DNA from 2 places in the Paenibacillus sp. sgz302115 genome. Region 2 is predicted to be linked to the other one. Evidence: riboswitches for the same ligand, from Rfam matches in the RefSeq annotation. Region 2 holds a riboswitch; the other holds the start of a gene.

Region 1 (7,961 bases), on a different contig from region 2:
TGGTCTGTCCCGCCTCTGCCCGGCACACCGCTTCCTGGGCCCGGCTGACCTCCTCGGTCATGCCTGTGCCGACAATCTCCTGATGCCGCAGCAGCGGCTTGATCAGGTCCACATATGTCGTGTAGCCGATCACGGCTTCACTCTCTTCCAGCGCAGCCAGAGCACGGCCCGTAATGTGCTCCAGCCTGCCTGGACCAAAGCCTATAATCAGCAGCTTTCCTTGTTTCTTCACCCTTGTTCCCCCTTTAGTTTTCGTCCTCAAAACTCCAATTTGCTATAGCGATTGCACTTTCTACAACAGAATCTACTCCAAAGACAAGAACCTACAATTCTATTGCACTTCATACACTAGAATCGAACAAAACTCCCGCAATACGTGCATTATCTAAATTTCTGTTGCACAAAATACACCAGATTACTCTTTTAGCCAGTTGTGCTCAAAATCTATTGCACCTTTTACAATTACAGAGGCTGCGTAAACCGGGAGGGAGTACGGCGAAAATATTCAAACCGCCTCCAAACAACTACGCAAACCCTCAAACACCTGCGGACATCAAACTAGCTGCCGCAATCCCTTCACATCGCGCTCCGAGTAGAACGGCTGGGCGTCCTTACAAGGAGCCTATGCATCCGAAACAGCTACTCTCCTTTTTGCCTTCAGGTATCCGTTTCAGTGAAACTTAATATCTCTTACATTTTCAAAAATCCCCTTGCCCGCTATCGCCCAGCATCCCGCTCAGCAGCGCTTTGAAATCTCCCGCATTCCGGGGCGCGCTGTGCCCTGCAGTCAAGCGGCGGGGCAGGCTGTGCCACAGATCGGCCAGCAGCGGAAGCTCAAGGCCCACCGCCTGCAGCGCTTCCCTCCGGGCAAAAATATCCTCCGGCGTTCCGGAGGCAACGCAGCTTCCCTGATCGAGGACGATGATCCAGTCCGCCCAGCGGTAGGCCAGGTTCATGTCATGCGTTGCCATAACGACCGTAGTGCCCTTGCGGTGAATGGTATCCAGCCCCTCCAGAAGCTGCGCCTCGGACACCGGGTCTAAATAGGACGTTGGCTCATCCAGCAAAATCAGCTCCGGTCCCATCGCCAGCACACCTGCGAGCGCAGTACGCTTTTTCTGGCCCAGGCTGAGCTGATGCACCGGCTTATCCTTCAGTGCTGTCAGATTCATCTGCTCAAGCACCGCAGTGCAGCGCATCTGAATCGCCGCCTCATCCATCCCCATCCCCCGCAGCCCAAATGACACATCCTCCAGCGGTGTGCTTAAGATGAGCTGCTGCTCGGGGTCCTGAAAAACAAGGCCGACTCTGTGCCGCAGCGCGGCCAGCTCTTTTTTGGCGTAGGATACAGGGCTTCCCGCTTGCTGCACCGTCCCCGCCTGCGGCCGCAAAATGCCTACGGCATGCAGAAACAGGGTGGATTTGCCGGAGCCGTTGTGGCCGAGCACCGCTGTTTTGCCACCCTTGGGAATGGAGACGGTCAGCTCCCGCAGTGCGGGCTCCGCCGTGTCCGGGTAACGGAACACCACTCCCTCAAAGGCCAGACAGTAATCCTTGTTGTCCATAATGCTCTCCTTCTTCAGCTCATTTCACTTCATCTATTGATATGTAATCCACAACTGTGCCAGCAGCAGAAGTACGATTCCGGCATAGGCCTCCAAAGCGAATCTCCGCGGCACTGGGCGGGACACATAAGGCGGCAAAGGAATCTCCCCGGTAAAGCCCCGGGCCACAAGCCCCTGCGACAGCCCGTAATAACGGTGCATGGTGCTTGCGAACAGCGCTGCCGCCATTCCGGCAGCCTCCCGCAGCTTGGGCATGAACCCTCTCTTGCCGCCGCGCAGCCGCCGGGCCAGCAGCATGCCGTGTGCCGTATCGTTTAGCAGAAACAGGAAGCGGTACATAATCAGCATCACCTCCAGCACGATCTGCGGCATACGCAGCCTGCGCAGCACCTGCAGCAGTTCACCGAACGGCGTAGTAAACATAATAAAAAAGAAGCAGGACAGGCATGCCGCTACCCGTGCCAGCAGCACGCCCGCCCGCAATCCGCCCTCCGCTGTAATGTAGATGTACCGCGCCGTCCCCGGCAGCGGCAATGACAGCGCAGCCTCTCCTGCAGCTGGACGGCCCACCTCCACCATGAGCGCCGGAACGCTCAGGAGGTAGAACAGCAGCGCCGTGCCGAACAGCAGCCCGTAGGCGCTGAGCGGGATTTTTGCATACAGGAGGCACCACAGGATCATCCACAGCGCAATAACAGCCTGCAGCGCAGGATGCAGCACATAGGAGAGCGCGAGCATGACTGCGGCGAACAGGCTTTTCCACATCGGGGAGAGCTGCCGCAGCGCATTGCTGTGGGACAACGCATCAATTCTTCTGATCATTTCTGCTGCTGCCGCTCCCGTTTCCCCTTCATAAGACCAATCGTATAGCCGATAATTCCGGCTCCAATTGCCGCCTGCAGCGCAAACAGCATACTTTCCGTCTCTCCCGGCAGCTCGGCCAGGGGCTTGAACCAAGGTTTATAGTTAGGATCAATCTCCGAAATCGCTCCCTCGGCCGCATCGTCGGCCCCGCCGAATTCCCCGTTCACCAGCAGCAGCGGCAGCACCACCAGCAGAACAACCGCCAGCAGCATCAGCCCGTTTCTCCATTTGCTTTTCACTCTGCGCTTCCTCCTTTGGCTCCCCGTTTCAAGAGCGACAGCTCCTGCGGGCTATAGGCCTTCAGCCAGTTCCACAGCAGCACGGTAAGCAACCCCTCGCTGATGGCCAGCGGAATTTGGGTCACGGCAAATATGCCGCCGAATTTAACAAAAGAAGCCAGCATACCGCCGTCCGCCGACGGAAAAGCCGCCGCAAGCTGAAAGGACGTGACAACATAGGTCATTAGATCAGCCGCCGCTGCTGCGCAGAATACCGCCAGCTTTTCGCGTTCCGTAAGCTTCATCGTCAGCTTATAGACTGCATATCCAGCAAAAGGACCCGCGACAGCCATCGAGAACGCATTCGCCCCGAGGGTGGTTATTCCGCCGTGCGCCAGCAAAAGCGCCTGAAACAGCAGCACAATGGAGCCGATCACGCTCATCGGCAGCGGCCCCAGCATCACGGCGCCAAGTCCCGTCCCTGTGGGGTGTGAGCTGCTCCCGGTTACCGAAGGCATTTTGAGTGCGGACAATACAAAGGTAAACGCACCCGACAACCCAAGCAGCAGCTTCAGCTCGGGATTGTCTTGGGTCATCTTTTTCAGCTTCATGATTCCAAGCACAAAGAACGGCACAAAGGCCACCCACCAGAACACAGCCCATCCTATCGGCAAAAATCCCTCCATAATATGCATCGCTTCGGCTGTACCCGGCTCATTCAGCGCAAAATAAACCGTAAACCCGCCAACCAGCACTGCGAAGCTGCAAAAACTGCGCTTGCTCATTCTCTCCTCCATCCTTTCATCAGTTGTTCTTCTGCTGCAAACCAAAAAACTCCCGCCCTCAGAGGGTGGGAGTTATATGTACGTCGAAAGATCACAAAGAGAAGGCTGCTGTCCCGCCGGTAAGATTATGCAGGCACACCCTCTTCTCTGAACCTCTTCGTACACCGCTCCTATCCGCGTAGAGTCGTGTGTGCGCAAACAAGGTAGGTCTCCTGGCTTGGAATGCTGGCGTCATACCCCCGTCTTCCCCGGCGCTCTGCCGAGTGACATCGTGAAGGCTGGCTTTTCCTTACAGTGGCGGGACCGCTCGGGAGTTGCACCCGATTCCCTGTTACCCCTTGAGGTACTTTGTACGATCAAAGGCACCTTGTTTTCATCGCTGATTCATCCTGTACATCATAACGGACATGGCCGGCCGGTGTCTGTGATAAAAGTGGAAGCGCCTGTAAAGAGCTGCATAGCTTGTAAGAAGCTCATTTGAATAATATAATTATTAACTATATATGAACTCTTATTTTCTAACCTGTCCTGGAGGCTGTCTATGAAACTCGATCTTACCGAAGAATCACTGCCTGTATATGAAGCCTTATCAAGCGCCGTGCGCCTCCGCATGCTCCGCCTGCTTGCCGTTCAGCCAATGAACGTTAAGGAGCTGGCATCAGCGGCCAAGCTCAGCAGCGCCATTATGACCATGCATGTCCGCAAACTGGAGACTGCCGGGCTGATTCAGACACATATGGCCCCCGGGCGGAGCGGTCTGCAAAAGATTTGCACGCTAGCCGCAGAAGGTGCGGAGATTATTTTTCCCGGCCCGGGGAGAGCCGAACGCAAAAGCTACCGCATCGAGCTGCCCGTGGGGCATTATTCCGACTTTCAGATTGAGCCGACCTGCGGGCTTGCCACTACGGAGCAAATCATCGGCAGTTTCGACGACCCGCGTTATTTCTGGGATTTGGAGCGGATGAATGCGGGGATTCTCTGGTTCGGCAAAGGCTACGTCGAGTATAAGATCCCCAACTTTCTGCTGTCCAGTGAGCAGCCGGAGGAACTGGTCATTACGATGGAAATTGCCTCCGAGGCTCCGTCCATCAATAATAATTGGCCCTCGGACATCACCTTTACACTGAATGGCGTCAAGCTGGGCTACTGGACAAGTCCCGGTGACTATGGAGACAGCAGAGGCAAATATACGCCCGCCTGGTGGCATCCGCTTACCAATCAGTATGGTCTGCTCAAACAGCTGCGCATTACTTCCAAAGGCACTTACATGGACGGACTCAAGCTCTCCGGGGTGACGCTGGATGAGGTGGGCATCCGCAGCAAGCAGTGGACCTTCAGGCTGTCGGTGGAGGAGGATGCCGAGCATGTCGGCGGACTTACACTCTTCGGCAAAGGCTTTGGCAACTATAATGAAGACATGCTGGTTGAGCTGTTTTATACGGACAGCGCCGATGCCAAAGAAACGGCTGCTCCTTAAGTTGTGACCTGAAGGATGTCCCGCTCAAGCCGAAGGCATAAGCACAATAAAAAGCCCCTATCGCCGCTGCACATTTGCATGCGGAGAATAGGGGCTTTTCAATTCAGGCGGCGCTGGCTGCAAGCCTTCTGCGCCGCCTGCTTATTCCGTGACCGGCTGCCAGAGTCCGCCGCCGGGAAGCGGACAGCCACGCGCCTTGAGCCGCGCAACAACCGGTATAATGCAGCCGCAGGCGGTGCAGGTCACACCGTCCTGCAGCTTGGAGCAGGCTCCGCAGAGAGCAATGCGCTCCGCATACACTTGATCCGAAGCGGTGTTATCCTCATTGAACATGGAGGATGCCAGAATACGGGCAATCTGCGCTTCTGTAACCTTATATTCGTCCCGGCAGCCTTTGCAGCCAGTGGTAGTCGCCATAGCTGTACTCCTTTTACGCCTTCGGTGTAATTTCCAGTACCGTCACCGACATCGCCGGCAGTTCTACAGTAAGCGTATTGCCTTCCAGCGTAAATGCAGTGAACGGCTGTGGAACAACCGCTTCCGGCTCGCTGAAGGTGTTGTGGGCGTCAATCTTTGCCCCGGCAAGCGTAGTGGCGGTGATATCTGCCGCTTGGCCTGCAAGACCGCGCAGCTCCAGCGGAAGCGTAGCTATAGACGCATGGTTCAGATTGCATAGGCTGACGTGAATCACACCTTCCGCGTTGACCGAAGCCGAAGCGGATACTTCCGGGATTTCCCGTCCGCCTATGCTGTAAGAGCCGCTCTCCACCGTCAAATCCAGCAGCTCGGCATCCTGATGCACCTTGTACATGTTGAACACATGATACGTTGGAGTAAGCAGCATTTTCTCCCCTTCGGTCAGAATGACCGCCTGCAGCACGTTGATCGTCTGGGCAATGTTCGCCATCCGCACACGGTCGCTGTGCTTGTGGAAGATGTTCAGTGTCAGTCCGGCCACCAGCGCGTCGCGGATCGAGTTCTGCTGGTACAGGAATCCGGGATTCGTGCCCGGCTCCACATCATACCAGGTTCCCCACTCATCGACGATCAGGCCGACTCTTTTCTCGGGATCGTATTTGTCCATGATCACACTGTGGCGGGTAATCAGCTCTTCCATGTGCAGCGCCTTTTCAAGCGTTGTGAAATATTCCGAAGCTTCAAAGCCGGTAGCCGCACCCTTCTGCTCCCAGGTGCCAGGGACCGTATAGTAATGCAGCGTAATGGAATCCATAAACCGGGAGGCTTCGCGCATCAGCACTTCCGTCCAGTTGTAATCATCCGAGTTCGGGCCGCAGGCGATCCGGTGGATGCGGTTATCCCCGTAGTTGCGCACATACGTCTGATATTGGCGGTACAGATCCGCGTAATATTCAGGACGCATATTTCCTCCACAGCCCCAGTTCTCGTTGCCCACGCCAAAATACTTCACAGCCCAAGGCTCCTGATGTCCATTCTTCTGTCTCAGCTCAGCCATCGGAGAGACGCCGTTAAAGGTGAGGTACTCAACCCACTCCGACATTTCCTGAACCGTACCGCTGCCCACATTGCCGTTGATGTACGGCTCGCATTCCAGCATGGCGCACAGCTCCATAAATTCATGGGTGCCAAAATGGTTGTTCTCAACCGTGCCGCCCCAGTGAGTGTTGACCATCCGTTTGCGGCCTTCACGCGGCCCGATGCCGTCCTTCCAGTGGTATTCATCGGCAAAACAGCCGCCCGGCCAGCGCAGCACCGGCACCTTGATTTCCTTAAGCGCTTCCACAACATCATTGCGGATACCCTTGGTATTCGGAATCGGTGAATCCTCTCCTACCCAGATGCCTTCATAAATACAGCGTCCCAGATGCTCGGAGAAATGCCCGTAGATGTTCCGGTTAATCGTTCCCTTGCGGATATCCGCGTTAAGCACAATACGTTGAGCCATGAAAAATGCCGCCTCTCTTTAAATTAATATATTTATTAATTATTTAATGATTATATTAATATTATAAAACTCTTCTTTTCGGTTCGTCAACAACAAAAGCGCCTTGTCTATCAAAGGGCTCGCAAGCCCCCATCCGGGACATTCATCCCCGCTGGACATACTAGAAAAAGCTGCCCCAGGGTATCGCCCGGAAGCAGCTTTTCAGTAGCATCATTCTTACATAGGGCTAAACCCTAATGGAGCAAAAGCGTTCTGTACAAAATAACCGCTGCCTGCGCCCGGGTCGATAACCCCTTAGGTGCAAAGACATTGCCGCTTAAGCCGTTCACAATCCCATGCTGCTGCATTGCCGCAACGGCTTCGGAGGCGTACAGCGCAATCTCGGCTTTATCGCTGAATGCAGCATCCGCTGCCGCCGATCCGCCCAACTCCAGCCCGAGAACCTTGAAAGCCCGGTACAGCATGACCGCCAGATCCTGACGGCTAATGCTGTCATTCACTCCAAAGCTGCCATCCGGCTTGCCTTCGATAATGCCCAGCTTCTGGGCCGAGGCTACAGAGGTGTAATACCATGTGCCCGGCTGAGTATCTGTGAACGGGGAGACGGCGGCGGCATCCTGCAGATCAAATGAATTGATAAGCATCGTAATGAACTGCGCCCGGCTGAGACGTCCATTCGGATCGAATTGTCCGCTGCCCACTCCGGTGATCGCCTCTCTGGCCGCCAAGGCCTCAATGGACTCTCTGGCCCACTCGGCTTTGGACAGATCCTTATAGGTCACATCGGCATGCGCCGGTACATACTTGCTGAAATGCTGCGGACGGAACGTTACAGTCTGCGAAGCCGGATCATATTTGGTGCTCTTCACCGGCTCCAGCGCACCGTTATCCGCTACATAATAGACTACAACCTTATTCGCCTTTTCGCCCGGCCGCAGTGTATAAGGCACCTTCACCGTTACTTCTTTCTTGTCAAAAGCACCCGCAGAGCTGCCATCCAGCTTCAACTGGAAATCATAGATAACCGCATCCGGTCTGACCTTATCCTGTACTGACACTGGTAAGGAAGAAGAGCCAGCTTGCGCGACAGAGAACTGCAGACTGCCCGCGGTTTTGGCTGCTTCCTTG
Region 2 (7,961 bases):
AGATCGGGCAGGCAGACGCCGTGGAACACGTCATGCGCGCGCATCCGCTCGTCGCCGTTGTTCAGCTTGAGGTCGAGGAAGGCGAGAATGTCTTTGTGGAAGACGTCAAGGTAGACGGCGACGGCGCCTTTGCGCGTGCCAAGCTGATCTACGCTGACAGCGGTATTGTTGAGTTGGCGAATCCAAGGGATGACGCCGGAGCTGGTGTTCTTGTGACCGCGGATATCGGAGCCGCGGGCCCGCACCTTGCCGAGATAGACGCCGATGCCTCCGCCCATTTTGCTGAGCCGGGCCACATCGGTGTTGGAGTCGAAGATGCCTTCGAGGGAGTCGTCCACAGTGTCGATGAAGCAGCTGGAGAGCTGCCCGGCAACCTTTTTACCTGCGTTGGACATAGTTGGTGTAGCAGCGGTCATGTAGATGTTGCTCATCGCCCAGTAGGCTTCTTTTACCAGATCCAGGCGTTTCTCTTCCGGCTCAGTGTGCATGAGGAACATGGCGATGATCATATAGCGCTCCTGCGGCAGCTCCATTACACGCCCGTCAAAATCATGAGCCAGATAACGGTCCGAGAGAGTCAAAAGGCCGATATAATCGAACAGCAGGTCGCGCGTATAGTCGATGCAGCCGCCAAGCTCCACAATCTGCTCCTTGGTATAGTAGGTAAGCAGCTCTTCGCGGTAGATGCCTTTTTTGACCAGATCGGTGATCAGGGGGTAGAGCTCGCCATACGGTTCGTCCGGGTAGGCTTTGTAGCGGCGGTTGACGGCAGCTTTTTTGTACAGGGAAGTCAAAAGCGACCGCGCAGCAGCAAACTTCCAGTCCGGCTCCTCCTTGGTTACAAGCTCAAGGGCGCTCATCGTGAAGGCGCTGCTGATCTCTTCTCCGCTAACCTCGTCACGGCGCAGCTTGGACTGCACTCCGCGCAGCAGAGTTTCTTTGCTTAGCTGGTCAAGACCTTTCAGGATACGGTCGGCGTATACGGAGAGGCGGATTTCATCAAAAGCCAATTGGCGGTTGTCGGGTTTCACTACGAGCTGTGGCATGGTTCATACATCCCTTCATTTTTTTGGGTATAATTTTCAATATCAAAAATTGAACTATATGAGCGCAGAAGGCGGCCCGCATTTACGCTTGGCCTGCCTTTTGAAAGTTAACGTAAGTTATAGCTCAGCCGGTTGCCAGTGTACGATCTCCGTACCGGCAAGACTGGCTGGAATGTTAATAATCCGCTGGTTGCTGCTTCCCCGGTAGGGGAGGGTGGTGTCTTTAAGCTCTTCCACAAATCGGCCGTCAATGACCACGTGGCACAAGGACAGCAGGTTCCACTCCGGTGAGCCGGGAGCGGCTGTAAGCTCTTCGTAAGTATAGCCTGTGTAAATCCAGATAGAGAAGTCCGGCAGCACACTGCGCAGCTCCTGAATGAAGCCCGCAGCCTCCTCTGCCGAGAAAAAAGGATCGCCGCCTGCCAGCGTCAGCCCGTCCAGCAGCGGATTTGCGGCCATTTCCGCAATAATCTCCCGCTGACGCTCCAGGGTGAAGGGCTCGCCGAAATTGAAATTCCAGGTCTTCGGATTGAAGCAGCCCGGGCAGCGGTGGCGGCAGCCGCTGAGGAAGATGACGGCCCGCATGCCCTCTCCCTCGTTGATTGATTCAGGGTAGTAGCCGCAAATATTCATAGATGCTTAACGCGATCCCGTACTTCGGCTTGCTTGGCGGCGTTGAAGCGGGTCTGATAATCGCCGGTCAGATAGCCGGTTACCCGGCGCAGGCGGCGGATATGCACATCGTTCTCATGCGCGTCGCAGGAAGGGCAGTTCGTGCCGATCACACCTTCATAGCCGCAGGCCGAGCAGCGGTCAATCGGATGGTTGATGCTGAAGTAGCTGACCTGCTGCTCAAGCGCGTACTTGATGATCTTCACAAAAGCCGCCGGATTGCTGCGGGCATTGCCGTTCAACTCGACATAAGAGATCGCGCCGGCGTTGCAATATTCGTGGAACGGAGCTTCCAGGCTGATCTTCTGGGCTGCGCTTAGCTCATGATAGACCGGGACATGGAAGGAGTTCGTATAGTATTCACGGTCGGTAACGCCCGGAATGGAACCAAGCACCTTGCGGTCCACCTTCGTGAATTTGCCGGACAGTCCTTCAGCCGGTGTGGCGAACAGCGTGATGTTGAGGTTAAGCTCCTCGCTCTTGCGGTCGCAGTATTCCCGCATATGGCGGACGATGGCGAGCGCTTTGGAATGAATCTCCATATCCTCGCCATGGTGCTTGCCGTACATCGCCTTCATGCACTCTGCCATCCCGATGAAGCCGATGGACAGACTGCCGTGCTTCAGCAGCTCTCCTACGCTATCCTCAGGGGCCAGCTCTTGACCGCCTTCCCAGACCCCTTCGCGCATCATGAAATCGGAGGCTTTGGCCTTCTGAGCAGCCTGAATGCGGAAGCGGTGGAGCAGCCCATCCAGAGCGATGTCCATGTAATGGTTCAGATCATCATAGAAGCCTTGCTCGTCGGCTACCAGGCGGCGGCCTGTAACCGTGCCGTGAGCCAGCCCGAGACGCACCAGGTTGAGTGTGTTGAAGGACAGATTGCCTTTGCCGGAGCAGTGGTTGCGTCCGAAGCGGTCGCCCAGTACCCGGGTGCGGCAGCCCATTGTCGCAAATTCAGTATCCGGGTCAGCCGGATCATAATACTGCAGGTTGAGCGGCGCATCGAGATTAGCGAAGTTCGGATACAGTCTGCGCGCGGAGCACTCGGCGGCCTTTAGGAACAGCTCATAGTTAGGATCGCCCTGCTGCTGGTTGACACCTTGCTTGCATTTGAAGATCTGGATAGGGAACACCGGCGTTTCACCGCTGCCCAGGCCGTTCATGGTCGCCGTCAGCAGTGAGCTGATGACGAGCTGGCCCTCTGGCGAAGTGCAGGTACCATAGTTAATGCTGGTAAAAGGAATCTGACCGCCCGAGCGGCTGGACATCGTATTCAGGTTATGTATCATGCTCTCTGCCGCCTGCAGCGTCTCGCTCTCCGTCTCCTTCAGGGCAAAGCGGAAGGCCCGAGGGTACTGCTCGGCCAGATCGCTGCGGCTCATGGTAACCTCGCCGAGATGCTCGCCGGCTTGTCCTTCTTCGAAGTACTCCAGTCCTTTACGGAACAGCTTGGCGAAGGATTTCGTTACATAAGGAGCCAGATCGAAATCCAGCTTGTTGGCGGATACGCCGCCGTACTGGGCATTTTGCTGAGACTGGAAAATAATCGCCACCAGCGACATCGCGGTCATAATCGAGTTCGGTGGCCGCACACTGCCGTTGCCGGTGTTGAAGCCTTCGCGGAGCAGCCGCTCGAACGGGATAAAGATGCAGTTGGTTGTTCCGATGACGTACTGGTCCAGGTCATGGACATACACCACATTATCGAGGGAAGCCTGCACGAGCTGCGGCGGCATTGTGAAGTTGCGGGCATACCACTTGGAGTATTCACTGCCGAACTTGCTCATTTTGCCGGAAAAGCTCTCCCCGTTCAAATTGGCATTCTCACGCAGCAGATCCAAATCCCGGCTGTCGATAATATCGCGCCCCAAATGGATAACTTCCTCTAACATAACCTCTTGTGTAGTTTGTTCAGCGTTGTACCGTTTCTCCAGCAGCGTCATTGTGCAGCACTCTCCTCTCGATATATAAGAACGTTCTAACCAGGCTAACTGACATTAATAAAAAAGCATCTCCCGCCGAGGAAGACGGAAAATGCCCGGATGCGTAGCGCAAATAACCGGAGCGCGGATATTTGCGGATGGTCTCCATGGAAATAAGCTTTCCCGCAGAAGCCGATACCTGAAGGCAATAAGGATTATCGCCTTCAGGTATCGGCAGCCTTGGCTCCCCGTCTTAGGGAAGGCTAAATCTGCTTGTGCAGGCCGCATGCGGACACCTCTCCTGTTCCTCGCAGGCGTAAATAATGGTGCCCGGAAACAGGCAGGTCTCCTGGCTCCCGGTGAATCCTTAAGGCGCCTTCCCAAGGGGAATGACCCTCAGTGGCATGAGCCTCAGGATACTGCTCTGCAGCGCTTCATGACGCTGTCGAGCATCCGGTTACAGTGGCGGGACCACAGCGGATTTGCACCGCGCTTCCCTATTAAGCTTCAGCACTCCTGTAGAGGTGAAGCACCTGATTCCACTATATTTTGTTGTCGCTATATAAAATTAACCCAATATATTGTGTTTGTAAATACTTTTTTGCAAGTCCGCGCCCCGGGCGGGTTCAGCCGCTTTACGCACAGATGATCCACAGCTAGTCCACAGATGTTCCGGAGTTAGTCCACAATTCATCCACAGATAATCCACAGAATAACGACAAATTTTGCCGGATCCGATTCATAAATTGTCCCAAAAAACGCCACAAAGGCTTCATATCTGCAGTGAGTGCAATCATAGGATTTCGAGGGAAGGGATGCTGGGGCTTCAGGCGATTTGTGACGCCAGACAGGAGTTGTTACAATAGAAGGGACTGGAGACTTATATATAGGAGGGATTTCGAATGGCTATTGGCGAAGTAACCGTAATTCCGATCGGCACAGGCAGCACCAGCCTCAGCAGCTATGTGGCCGGTATGCAGCGAGTGCTGGAGACGGTGGAGGGCATTACCTACGAGCTGACATCTATGGGCACAATTATCGAAGGACCGCTGCCGCGGATTCTCGCTGCTGTAGAAGCGCTGCACGAATCTCCTTTTAGAGCGGGTGCACAGCGTGTCTCTACTTCACTTAAGATAGATGACCGCCGCGACAAGGTCTCTACGAGCCGCAGCAAGCTGGAGTCGGTGGAGCGCAAGCTGCTGGAGCAATAGTTCCGGGAGACTAGACCGAAGGAAGAGCGGGCAGGCTGGGGTTAAAGGCAAGGACTATGAGAGAAAGGGTTGCGTTTTTCTCCAGACGCTGTATAATGTATTTTGTTTGACAGAAAAAGTATGCTTTAAGCTGGTGTAGCTCAGGGGTAGAGCAACGCACTCGTAATGCGTAGGCCGGGGGTTCAATTCCCTTCACCAGCATCCTTAAGAATTCAATCATGGCGCGGCTTCCGGGGTTTTGGGGGTCGTGCTTTTTTTGTGGGGAAAAAATATCCATGTTATTCTGAAATACTCGAATAACATGGAAGTGAATTCAATGGGAAAAGGTATATCCCTCGAATACTTTTAGCCCTTCGGCATTTAATACTTTTTCTATTACGACCGGCTTATGTGGACTTTTTTCGATAACTTCCTTACATGAAATCATTATATTACTGCCTGCAATTTCTGCCAGCTGATCATGTGACACACTATAGACTATTTTTCCTAAATTAGACCATACCATAGCTCCTGTACACATTACGCAAGGTTCACAGCTGGTATACAAAGTATATTCATTAAGATCAAAAATGTTGTTCTCAGAGCAAAAAGTGCGTATAAGTCCAATTTCAACATGATGTGTAGGATCACAATAACTATTTATTTTATTTTCTCCATACATTACAATTTCGTTATTTTTTACTAAGATTGCACCGAAGGGTTCATTTCCCTCTTCTCTAGCCTTAAAAGCCATTTTTATAGCTACTTCAATAAATTGTTCATCGTTATTTATCATAAATAGCACCTCCTGTATAACACTACTATAACATTTAGGCGGGTGGCATTTCGCATGGCAAAATCATGGTTAGACCTTTAAAGCACAGTTTACGGACTTTCGGGGAGATTTACATATTGTTCCATATCCAATATACTAAACAGTATTGAGTTCGGAAAGTGCCGACAACAATATGGATAGGGGCGTGAAGAAATGGTGTCGCAGCCAGGTATATTTTTTGGAGGATTTAGTGTATTTGCATTCTTAGTTTGGCTGGTATGCACTGGACTAGGGATCTATGCTTTTGTTCTATTTGTGAAGCTTGCACGCAGAGGGATTGTGGCTTTGGATCTATATAATCATGCCAAAAATCTTGAAATCCGCCAGCGGTATGAGTCCGTTAATAAGGATGGTAATGATGAGCACTAAGAAAAAATCCGTAATCCTATTCACAGCTTTACTGATCTTCATGGCGGCCTTTTTGCAGCCTGGACTTATCTACGCGGCGGTTGACGGAACTGTTATCGACAGTGGAACAAAAGATAGGCTGACAGAGCAATATGGGCTTGAAAAACCGGAGCCGTCAACTTCGCCCTCCCCGGGTGGAATTGATGCGGGAACAAGCGCCCCGGCTTTATTTTTTGTTGCAATGCATAGGATGATTGTTAATCCTTATCTTTATATGATTCCAGAGCTTATACACCATTGGATTCATTGGAATGGGGGAAGCCTACATGCAGAATGAACGGGTGAAATTTATAAATCCTGAAACCTTGCCGGTATCCTCCGGGTACACGAGTGTGGTGGAAGTCAGGAATGCACGGACGCTCTATATCTCCGGACAGATAGCCATGAACAAGGATGGCCAAGTTGTAGGGGCAGGGGATCTGGCGGCACAGACAAAGCAAGTATTTGAAAATATCAAAGGCGCCTTGGAGGCTGCGGAAGCCAGCTTTGATGATGTGGTGAAATTGACGTTTTTTGTGACCGACATTTCCAAAATGCAGGTTGTCCGGGATATTCGGGACCAGTACATCAATACCCTCAATCCGCCGGCCAGCTCAGCAGTTGAAGTCCGCAAGCTGATCAGGGATGATCTGTTGATTGAGATTGAGGCCATCGCCGCCGGGAGCTTATAGAGCTTTGGATTGCATTTTTTGTTAGGGTGAGGAGGCGGCGACAATGAGATGCTTGACGATCCGGCAGCCCTGGGCGACATTGGCCGCTCTTGGAGAAAAGCAATTCGAAACCCGTTCATGGAGAACATCTTATCGCGGTGAACTGGCTATTCATGCCGGGATGGGCATAGACAAGTCCGTGTGCAGACAAGAGCCGTATAAATCGGTATTGGCCCGGCACGGATTCACCGCTGACAATCTGCCCGCCGGAGCCATTATCGCCACATGCCGCCTTACCGAGTGCCATGAGGTGACTCCTGAGAATGCCGGGGAGGGTTGGCCGGGCGGCAATGAATATATTTTTGGCGATTATGCTGAAGGGCGGTTTGCCTGGAAGCTGGAAGGTGCAGATTTGCTTGCTGACCCCATACCTGCTAAAGGACGGCTGAGTTTCTGGGAGCACCCTGTCCCGGAGAGGGAGTAGTATTCTCTTTGGGGAGCTATCCAAGCTGTTTAGTGGTATGATTGGGTTAGCTCGCGGGTAATCTTAGTATATATGTTTTGAAGCGCAGTCTTGCGCCAGGAGCTAATCCGGATACACAGGAAAGGGCGTATGCATAAGGAATGGGAAGTCTTCTTATTGCGTGGCTTTGTATGCTTTGCTTGTTTTTTACGTTTAAGGACAAGGTGAGCCGAAAAATTCTATATCCTGTAGCGCTGATTGTTATTCTTGGCTCGCTGGGCTATTGGAAGGTATTAATGTGATTGTTATCCACTTATGGTCTTGCCGGCTTTTATGGCGGGGCCTTTTTTTGTGAGAAAATAAGGCATTTAGCTGCTTCGCATCCGGGAACTGGAGATATCCAGCTTCAGGTATTTGCGCATATGGATCGTGGCCTGAGTGGCAATGATATGGTCCAGCAGCAGCATCCGCTCATGATACCCCCGGCAGACAAATTTGACCTCCATACCGTCCTCCCGCCGTAGTTGTTCGTAGACCTTGACGCCCCGTGTTCTCATTTCAGCACGCACATCACGCAGATCAGCGGTTGCCGCATTCGCGGCTGTATTAAGAACCTCTATGTAGGGGGCGGGGGTGCGCAGCTCCTTGGACAGAATGGCAGCATCGCGCTCAAAAGCCGATATAATCAGCGGCAGCATAATATAAGATTTGACCAGCGTATTGTCTGTACTCTCCACCCTATGCATGGGATTCATCACCTCATAAAGAGAACGTA

Evidence for each region. A riboswitch is a leader RNA that binds a small molecule or an ion and turns the genes downstream of it on or off. The one in region 2 is predicted to bind cobalamin.
Region 1: linked by a shared signal. The riboswitch ahead of AC0LWN_RS24905 (energy-coupling factor ABC transporter permease) and the one ahead of AC0LWN_RS29670 (anaerobic ribonucleoside triphosphate reductase) in region 2 are both predicted to bind cobalamin.

What each region holds. Positions count from the first base shown of each region.
Region 1 covers NZ_JBVYOK010000017.1:87,306-95,266, reverse strand. The annotation lists gene cobJ (precorrin-3B C(17)-methyltransferase) at 1-232, opposite strand, end outside; gene AC0LWN_RS24920 (energy-coupling factor ABC transporter ATP-binding protein) at 699-1,565, opposite strand; gene cbiQ (cobalt ECF transporter T component CbiQ) at 1,599-2,387, opposite strand; gene AC0LWN_RS24910 (energy-coupling factor ABC transporter substrate-binding protein) at 2,384-2,668, opposite strand; gene AC0LWN_RS24905 (energy-coupling factor ABC transporter permease) at 2,665-3,432, opposite strand; cobalamin riboswitch at 3,618-3,817, opposite strand; gene AC0LWN_RS24900 (ArsR/SmtB family transcription factor) at 3,974-4,909, shown strand; gene AC0LWN_RS24895 (DUF6171 family protein) at 5,051-5,326, opposite strand; gene AC0LWN_RS24890 (alpha-N-arabinofuranosidase) at 5,340-6,833, opposite strand; gene AC0LWN_RS24885 (S-layer homology domain-containing protein) at 7,067-7,961, opposite strand, start outside.
Region 2 covers NZ_JBVYOK010000029.1:51,873-59,833, forward strand. The annotation lists gene AC0LWN_RS29660 (ribonucleoside-diphosphate reductase subunit alpha) at 1-1,046, opposite strand, end outside; gene nrdG (anaerobic ribonucleoside-triphosphate reductase activating protein) at 1,164-1,679, opposite strand; gene AC0LWN_RS29670 (anaerobic ribonucleoside triphosphate reductase) at 1,676-3,661, opposite strand; cobalamin riboswitch at 3,963-4,192, opposite strand; gene AC0LWN_RS29675 (MTH1187 family thiamine-binding protein) at 4,543-4,851, shown strand; tRNA gene AC0LWN_RS29680 (tRNA-Thr) at 4,981-5,052, shown strand; gene AC0LWN_RS29685 (nucleoside deaminase) at 5,165-5,626, opposite strand; gene AC0LWN_RS29690 (hypothetical protein) at 5,819-6,034, shown strand; gene AC0LWN_RS29695 (hypothetical protein) at 6,024-6,350, shown strand; gene AC0LWN_RS29700 (RidA family protein) at 6,340-6,744, shown strand; gene AC0LWN_RS29705 (ASCH domain-containing protein) at 6,788-7,207, shown strand; gene AC0LWN_RS29710 (YhjD family protein) at 7,555-7,932, opposite strand.